One region of the Paenibacillus sp. MB22_1 genome, then DNA from elsewhere that is predicted to be linked to it. Evidence: a T-box and tRNA genes for the amino acid it is inferred to sense, from the RefSeq annotation. Region 1 holds a T-box; the other holds one or more tRNA genes.
The links. The T-box of region 1 lies ahead of ACL02P_RS09805 (arginine--tRNA ligase). A T-box ahead of a tRNA ligase gene usually reads a tRNA of that ligase, here a tRNA-Arg.

Region 1 (4,404 bases):
GTTTCCAATGGCGGGATACCAAATGTACCGCAGAAAATCCGTTGTCCCCCGGCTTAATCCCTTTTTGAGAAACTCCTTTCTTCTTGGGTTGGTCTCCTCGTCGATCTGCCGTTCCAGCCACTCCAAGTAAACATCATCGAACTCACTCATCATGCACACTCCCTTTCCGAGTCAATAAAAAAACCGCCCCGTTCCCCCTTGCTCCAAGAGCAAGTCAGATCGAAGCGGTATGTGCTTCATACCGAAACATTCATTATGAAAAATAATGTATCACAAGACATATCTTCAAGCAAGTCGTTGCCCGAATTCATCTCGCAGCATGTCCATGCAAAGACATCTTCACCAAATTCCGTGGCCTCATCCAGGAATAAAATTTGCAGATGGGACATATACAATTTCCGCGACGACATGCCCACCGTTTTTTCGCACAGCTTCACTAATGGAATCGGCACGTACCGAGAATACGAACGTAGGCGTACGCTCGCTCGATTGCTTCCGCGACATCTGATTTGGATTCACGACCTGGAAGCTGACCTCGTAAAGGTCATCCGCTTTATCGATCCCCATGGCTAGCACGATCGAAAGTTCATTTAATTCATTGCGGTTCCAATAACCTGACAGCAGCAGGATCATCGCGAGGGATATGGGGACAAGAACAAATCGCTTTACCTGTCGGTACACAGGGATCATCTCCTTGATTTCTACGGTCCTTTAGCTCCAGGTTGGTAGGGAAAGCGGAGGATGGCATCCGATTGCTTCCGTGCCTTGTAGGGAGCGACGGGCGATAAATAAGGAACGCCAAAGGAGTGGAGCCCGCTTAAATACACGACAAGCACAATAAAAGCGACGGTCAGCCCATAAATCCCCAGGGTTGAAGCAATCGCCATGAACCCGAAACGCAGCATCCGGATCGGGATCGACATGGAATAGAACGGAATGGCGAAACTGGATATGGCCGTAATCGCTACGACAACCACCATAACGGTAGAGACGATGCCCGCTTCGACCGCCGCTTGTCCTATGACGATAGAACCCACGATGGACACAGCTTGACCAATCGTTCTCGGTATCCGCAGCCCGGCTTCCCGCAAAATCTCAAAAACGACTTCCATGATCAACGCTTCAAGGAAAGCTGGAAAAGGGCCCCCTTCACGTTGGGCCATTAAGCTCAATAACAATACCGTCGGAATTAAGATACGACTGATAATTATCCTCGGCGGACTGAAGAAAGTCGACGAATAAGGTTGGGGCAAGGAGAACGAATGGCGTTCCGTCAATAAAGATGGCAATTCGGCCTTCCATTACGCCCGTTGCGATCGTATCTGGACGATCGGTGTTGTACAGCATAGGAAAAATCGTAAGCTTGTTATCCTGATTCAGAACTTCTTCAATATATTCACCCTCCAGCACGCGATCCACCAGGAGGTTGTTTAGTTTTTCAGTCAACTTACTTACGATCTGTTGATCCGCTAATCCGTGCATGTACATGATAGCTAGCTCTGTTTTGGTTTTATCGCCTCCGTGAATGCGTCCTGAGGCCCCCGAATATTTGGATAGGCCTTCGATTCGGAAATCGCGCGTTCCTCTAACCCGGGAATTGAGACAATCAAACCATCCATATACCCATCGATCAGGATCAGCGCACCGCCAGACAACAATCCGTTGCACGCATCCTCATAGGTGGTCACTGAGCTAACGCCGCCGACGTTGACGACCTTGTCCTTAACCTGAGTTGGCGTCATCTCCCCGTCTGAGGAGGTCTTCAGAATCGGGCGAATCACATCCTGTTGCAAGAGTTGATTGTCGATAAGTCCTTCGATGTAAACGATAGCGAGTTGCGTACAGTCCGCCGGCAAAAGCTGACGGAACACGACATCCGAACTGTTCCCGAGAAGCTCGCGAAGACCTTCCAGGTTTTGCTGCAGTTGTTTCGATAAACTCGTCCGGTTGTTGCATGTCGCTAGCCCCTTTGTTCTGATGGAAGTAGTAAGAGTATGACCAAAATTTTCTTCTCCTACTCTAGAAGTCGGGCTCGTGGGTTGATATTGGGGAAGTCCAGGATTGACATTCCAAATTAAGCGGATATAATAATACAAAATATCCCACATTCGACGATTGGGAGAGTAGCTGGCTGTTCTAGTCCAAGCGAGCCGGGAGGGTGGAAACCGGTACAGGGCTTCCAGTGAAACGGACCCATGAGAATGGTTGCTGAACGTGAGTCGAGTAAGCAGCCACGGCCCAAGACCGTTATCCTTCAGAGTGGTTAAACATGAAGTTTAACAACAAGAGTGGTACCGCGAGCGCGTAATGCCTTCGTCTCTTTGATGAGATGAAGGCTTATTTTTTTGCCAGGGAGGAGTGGATTTTATGATCAGCAGTTGGATGAAAAAATATCTTGAATTGTCCGTACGACAAGTCCTTTCAAGGCTTGGCCACAGCACCGAGGAGCTCCCGGACATTGTGATCGAGCGGCCCGCCCGTGCGGAACACGGGGATTATTCGACCAACATCGCGATGCAGCTGGCCAAAACGCTGCGTCAACCACCGCTGCATATTGCCGCACAACTGAAGAATGAATTGGAACAAACCGGCCGGATGGAGGGGCTATTCCACCAGATCGAAACCGCGCCGCCGGGCTTTCTGAACTTCCGCCTGGATTGGAACGAATGGGCCCGCAAGGATTTTCAACTTCCGCGGGCAGTTCGCGAAAAGGTCGTGATCGAACATACTTCCATCAATCCGAACAAATCCGCTCATATCGGTCATCTAAGAAACGCCTGTATCGGCGACTCGCTGGCGCGGCTGCTCAAGAGGGCCGGATACCAAATCGAAGTGCATAATTACATCGACGATCTGGGTAATCAGTTGGCAGACACCGTCGTTGGGCTGCTGAATGTGGATCATCAGGCTGCCCACGTGAGATTCGGCGATTTCTGTTGGGACATCTATTCCCGGGTTAACAAGGAATACGATGATCAACCGTCGCTGTTGGAGCAGAGAACGAAGGTGCTGCAGGCGCTGGAAGCTGGAGACGGGAACCTGGCTTGGGTTGGCTTGCTTACGGCAGAGCGTATCGTGCGGGAGCATCTGGAGGAAATGAAGGCGTTTGGGATTGATTATGATTTGTTGGTCTGGGAGAGCAACATTGTCCGGCAAGGGTTCTGGGACACGGCCTTCCGTTTGTTGCAGCAGACCGCACTCTTCCATAAGGAAACGTCCGGTAAGCTGGAGGGCTGCTGGGTCCTGAAGCAACCTGCAGCAGAAGATGTGGAGTCTGAAGCCGAGCATCAGGCCGATAAGGTGCTCGTTCGGTCCAACGGAATTTTGACGTATACGGCCAAGGATATCGCCTATCATCTTTGGAAGTTCGGTTTGCTGGGGAACGATTTCAGGTACAAACCGTTTGCAGATGGGCTCTGGACAACCAGTGCAGAAGGTGTCGCCGCCGATTACGGCAAGGCAGATCTCGTCGTCAACGTGATCGACCACAGGCAAGCGTATCCGCAGGCGATGGTGAAGCAAGCGCTGGAGGCGTTAGGCTTCACAGCCCAAGCGGAGAAGCTGCGCCACGTCGGTTACGGCGTCGTATCGCTAAGCCCTGGCGCAGCCCGGGAGCTTGGCCTCGACACCTCGGACGGCAAAGCCTCGTACGCTATGTCCGGCAGACAAGGGATCGGCATCAAAGTGTCCGATTTGCTGGACCTTATGGAAGCGCAAATCGAAGCCAAGCGGTCCGATTCCGAAGGGTTGTCCAGCCGGCTGATCGCAGCAGCGGCGATCCGTTATTATCTGCTGCGATTCGCCTTGCCGACTGAAGTAGTATTCGACATTCAGCAGGCCACGGAAACCACCGGCAACACCGGCGTTTATCTGATGTACGCGCATGCCCGGGCCGCCAGCATCTTAGCCAAAGCCCAAGCCGACGGGCTCCCTCGGATGGAGTCGCTGCCGGAGGACATCGCACCGCAGGAACGTGCCGAACACGCCCTGCTGAGGCAAATCGCAGCATGGCCGGATACGCTGAGCACTGCGTGTGAGGAACTTTCTCCTACACCGATCTGCCATTTCGCGTATGAGCTCGCCACCTTGTTTAATCATTTTTATACCGCCTGTCCGATCCTAAAAGCCGAGCCCGAGCGGCAACCCTACCGTCTGTGGCTTACTGCGAAATTTAAGGAGACCATCGCGGAGGCGCTGGATGTCATCGGATTGCCGGCTCCGGATCGCATGTAAGCAAGGCAAGTGTTTCGCCAAGCAAAAAAGAGGCGCGACCGGATCAACCGGCCGCGCCTCTTGCATGGGCGTTCTAACCGCCACTCGTGCAACGATCAAACGTTTAGTTCTCTTTTGCGATAAGCCGCATAAGTGACAACAACCAGCACCGCCACCAGGAGGAGGGATAGC
Region 2 (4,404 bases), on a different contig from region 1:
CGTGTTTTTTACTTGCAATCACTGTCCTTATGTGCTTGGCTCTGATGAAGTCACGCGGCAAACGGCAGAGAAGTTCAAGGATCGGGGAGTCGTATTTGTAGGGATTAACTCGAACAGCGAAAACACCCATCCGGAAGATTCTTTCGAGCACATGGTCAAACGGATGGAGCAGCATCGATTCCCTTGGGTGTATTTGCGGGATAAGGAACAAACGGCAGCGAAAGACTATGGTGCGCTGCGCACGCCGCATTTCTTCGTCTTTGATGCCGACCGCAAGCTCGTCTATACGGGACGCGGCGTTGATAACCCGCGCGACACGAGCAAAATGACGGTTAACGATCTGGATCGGGTGTTGGAGGAGCTCACCACCGGGCGCGAAATTTCGATTCCGCTAACGAATCCGATCGGCTGCAATGTGAAATGGGAAGGGCAGGACGCTCACTGGATGCCAGCGGACGCCTGCGATTTGGTGTAAGCCGATGAGCCGCCTTTACGATTTTGAAGTCCGTACGATTACGGGTGAAACCACGACGCTCGCGCCATATCGGGGACAAGTGCTGCTCATCGTCAATACCGCCAGTGCATGCGGGTTGACACCGCATTATGCGGGGCTGCAGCAACTGTACAGCAAGTACAAGGACCAAGGCTTCTCCGTTCTTGGGTTCCCCTGCAATCAATTCGCCGAGCAAGAGCCTGGGACGGAAGCAGAGATTAAGGCTTTCTGTGAAACGAATTATCAAGTCACTTTTCCGCTCTTCGCCAAAATCGACGTAAACGGGGAGCACGCCCACCCGTTATACCGTTATCTGCGGGAGCATACGCCAGAACCTTACGATACGGGGGATATCGAATGGAACTTCGTGAAGTTCCTGGTTGGGCGAGACGGCGAGATCGTCAAGCGGTATGCGGCTCGCACCGAACCCGCTGAGATTGAGCCGGACCTTCAAGCGCTGCTGTCTAGTTCGGCGGCAGGCCGTTAATCTCAAGCCCTAACGCCCATACCGCCAAAGCCGCCGGAAACTTAATACTCCGGCGTTTTTTTACGCAGTCTCTCCGCATAAAAAAACTTCGTTCTAATCGACAATTTTCGCTATAATCTTATTTATGCTAACCACTAGAAGAACTGAGCCTTTTCGTTATTCTCTGAATCCACCGATCGCCGCCATCGCTCGAAATCCTGTCGATCGACGGGCAGGCGCTGCCCTTGAAACCTGCGCAGATCGTGAGAGGGATGGCTGCATCCGAAGCATCATCGTAAAGTAAATTGAAACGCCCCGACCGGTAATTAATGGCGGGGCTTGATTCTTGTCTGCGTTGGCGTTATAATATTTCTTGCTTAGCTCTTGCGGGTGTAGTTCAATGGTAGAATGCCAGCTTCCCAAGCTTGAGGCGAGGGTTCGATTCCCTTCACCCGCTCCATAACCTTTTTTTAACCTCTAGCCCTTTGATTAACAAAGGGTTTTTTTGATTTTATCTGGAAGATGCGGATCTTACCACATTTGGGGGCGAGTTCTTTATTTGACTTCCCCTGAGCCAGGGTCGAGATGAATTAACTGGAAAACTTACCGTTAATATTTGATTTTTTCTCACGTGCAAGCTACTAACTGGAAATTCTACTGTTATTTTTGCTGATTTCCCGCTCAGGGGCATTTTTGAACAAAATTAACAGTAGGATTTACCTCTAATTCTTCGGTTTTGTCCAAAAACGGCCAAAATAGCGGTAGAAAATCCAGTTAGTTGATTGTGGGGGTTCTCGCCCAACCTGGGACTATAGCAAAAAGAGCACCCCAAAGGGTGCTCTTTCGTCACGTCCCAGGAGGGATTCGAACCCCCGACCGACGGCTTAGAAGGCCGTTGCTCTATCCAGCTGAGCTACTGGGACACGTCGTTATAGAAAAAGGATGCGTTAATTATTATAGCGCATCCTTTTTGTTTTTCAAAGCGTTTTTGGCATAAATTTGGTGATTCCTCCCTCAATGGGGCAACTGCTCCAATCGGGCGACGATCTGCTCATTCGCGAGCAGATTCTGCAGGAACTCCTTCCGCTGAGCTTCCGGCTCCGGCCAGCCCCGATCCCCAAACCGCTCCTCCGCCACCTCAGAGAACGCCTGATGCAGATTATTATCGTACCAGTCGATCTCCAAGTTCGCCTCGCTGCGGATCATCCGGATGATTTCATACCCTTTCCCGTCCGCAGCACGCGCCACATATACAAAAAGCTCGGGGTCTCCCACCGCGCCCGGATACACCTGGATCACGGCACAGGGTCGCCCTTGGTGCTCATCCATCCGCCGATATTCCGCGTCCTTGATATAATACGTCACAGGCGTCGCTCCTTTCCGATGGACATCCAAACAGCTACAGCTGTGCTGCAAAACCGGAGCGCTCCATTTGCGCCCGCGTTTCCGCCGTGCCCAGCCGGTAAATTTCACGATACAACGCGTTCAGATAACTTTCGTAGCTGCGGTTGACCTCATCTTCCGGCGTATCCGGCCAAGGATAGGTAAAAGCCATAAACCCGTTCTCCTCCTTCTCCCCCAAATGCTCGAGCATATGACTCAGGTGATCCGCCTCCTCCCGGGTGGCTTGAATCTCCCACTCGTACGCTGCAGCGCCGGGATCCTCAAGGAGCGATCGCCCTTGAACCGAAACGTAATAAGTCCTTTTTTCCATGGTTAACCCTCCTCGTATAGTATCTTTTGAAAGCTCTTTTCTTTCAGCTTCCAGCCCCGTAGGGGCTGGAGAGATTCCTTGAAATTTTCCAGCAAATCGTTCTTTGAAAATTGAATGGGGACTGGACTTTCTGGAATGTCTCTGGACAATGGAACTTAGGGTCCATTCGGGGAAATTCGTATCCCTCCTGTAGCCACGTCTACATTAAAAGTCTGTTTCTCCGGTACACGTCTGAACTTCTTACCCGCTGGCTGTTCCCTTCGGCAACCCATGCCCGGCTATAGCAGTGCCGGGGCAGCTCATGGACTGAAGTGTGTTCTCATAGGCGAGGGTGATTGATCTGCGTGTGCGCCGGAGGCATCCCGGAGCGTCCATTCCCTGAATCCCTCAACAGAAAGGAGGAACTCCATTTGAAGTTATTTGTCGGTATTGACGTCAGCTCACAAGAACTGGAAGCGTGCTTTATGAATCCCGACGGAGACAAGCTGGAAACGCTCACCGTCAAGAATAATCTCGACGGCGCTTCTCATCTGAGAGATCGCATCGTCGCTGTAGCGGACAAGCATTCGTCTTCCGAGATTCACATTGGCCTTGAAGCGACTTCGGTCTACAGCTGGCATCCTGCCATGTTCATGCATGAGGATCCGGCGCTCAAAGCCCGTAAAGCCAAAGTGTTCACCATCAACCCGAAGCTGGTCAGCAAATTCAGAGAAGCCTACCCGGATATGGACAAGACCGACCGTCTTGATGCCTGGGTGATTGCGGATCGCTTGCGCTTTGGACGATTGACCACCACCATCGTCATGCAAGAGCAATATGTTGCGCTCCAGCGCCTCACGCGCATGCGATTCCACCTGATCCACAACCTGGCGCGTGAGAAGCAATATTTTTTGCAGAACCTGTTCTACAAGTGCAACGCCTTTACGACCGAAGTAGACAGCTCGGTATTCGGTCACGCGCTCATGGAGATGCTCTCCGAGAAGTACAGCCTTGACGACATTGCCACGATGGATGTCGCCGAATTGGCCGACTATTTAAGGGACAAGGGACGCAATCGCTTCCCTGATCCGGAGAACGTCGCACGCTGCATTCAGAAGGCTGCCAGAGCCTCTTATCGACTTTCCAAAGTGGTTGAGGACTCCATCGACCTGGTGCTTGGCACATCCATTCAAGTGATTCGAAGCATCCAGGCACAGCTCAAAGATTTGGACAAAGCCATAGAGCGCATTCTCGAAGGCCTGCCTGAATCCAAATGCTTGCGCTCCATCCCTGGGATTGACCGGGTGTATGCCGCCGGTATCCTCGCGGAGATTGGAGACATCGATCGCTTCAGTGATCAAGCGGCTGTGGCCAAGTATGCCGGCCTTTCCTGGCGTAAACATCAGTCTGGCCCTTTTGAAGCCGAAGATACCAAACGCATTAAATCCGGCAACCGATTCCTTCGCTATTACCTGGTTGAAGCTGCCAACTCGGTGAAAAACCGCGATGAGGAATTCGGTGAGTATTACCGGAAGAAGTACAAAGAAGTTCCTAAGCACCAACACAAACGCGCCCTCGTCTTAACGGCAAGAAAACTTGTGCGTCTGGTCGATGTGCTGCTACGCAACGGCCAACTCTATACGCCACGGAAGAAGGTAACGACTGCGAAGGATTGACGCCCCCTTTGCCAAAGTCCTTACTCATTCCCAGTAAAAATCTGGAATTATCCTTGATTTGGGCTGGGATTAGTTT

Region 2: it encodes a tRNA-Arg, which carries the amino acid that the T-box ahead of ACL02P_RS09805 (arginine--tRNA ligase) is inferred to sense. The anticodon was not compared.

Annotation. Positions count from the first base shown of each region.
Region 1 is NZ_JBLADV010000001.1:2,078,738-2,083,141, forward strand. It holds gene ACL02P_RS09790 (transcriptional regulator) at 1-150, opposite strand, end outside; gene ACL02P_RS09795 (hypothetical protein) at 358-681, opposite strand; partial or broken gene ACL02P_RS09800 (spore germination protein) at 702-2,108, opposite strand; T-box leader at 2,103-2,324, shown strand; gene ACL02P_RS09805 (arginine--tRNA ligase) at 2,368-4,233, shown strand; gene ACL02P_RS09810 (hypothetical protein) at 4,329-4,404, opposite strand, start outside.
Region 2 is NZ_JBLADV010000002.1:85,227-89,630, forward strand. It holds gene ACL02P_RS11990 (thioredoxin family protein) at 1-475, shown strand, start outside; gene ACL02P_RS11995 (glutathione peroxidase) at 480-980, shown strand; tRNA gene ACL02P_RS12000 (tRNA-Gly) at 1,346-1,419, shown strand; tRNA gene ACL02P_RS12005 (tRNA-Arg) at 1,809-1,882, opposite strand; gene ACL02P_RS12010 (hypothetical protein) at 1,974-2,324, opposite strand; gene ACL02P_RS12015 (hypothetical protein) at 2,359-2,673, opposite strand; gene ACL02P_RS12020 (IS110 family transposase) at 3,084-4,328, shown strand.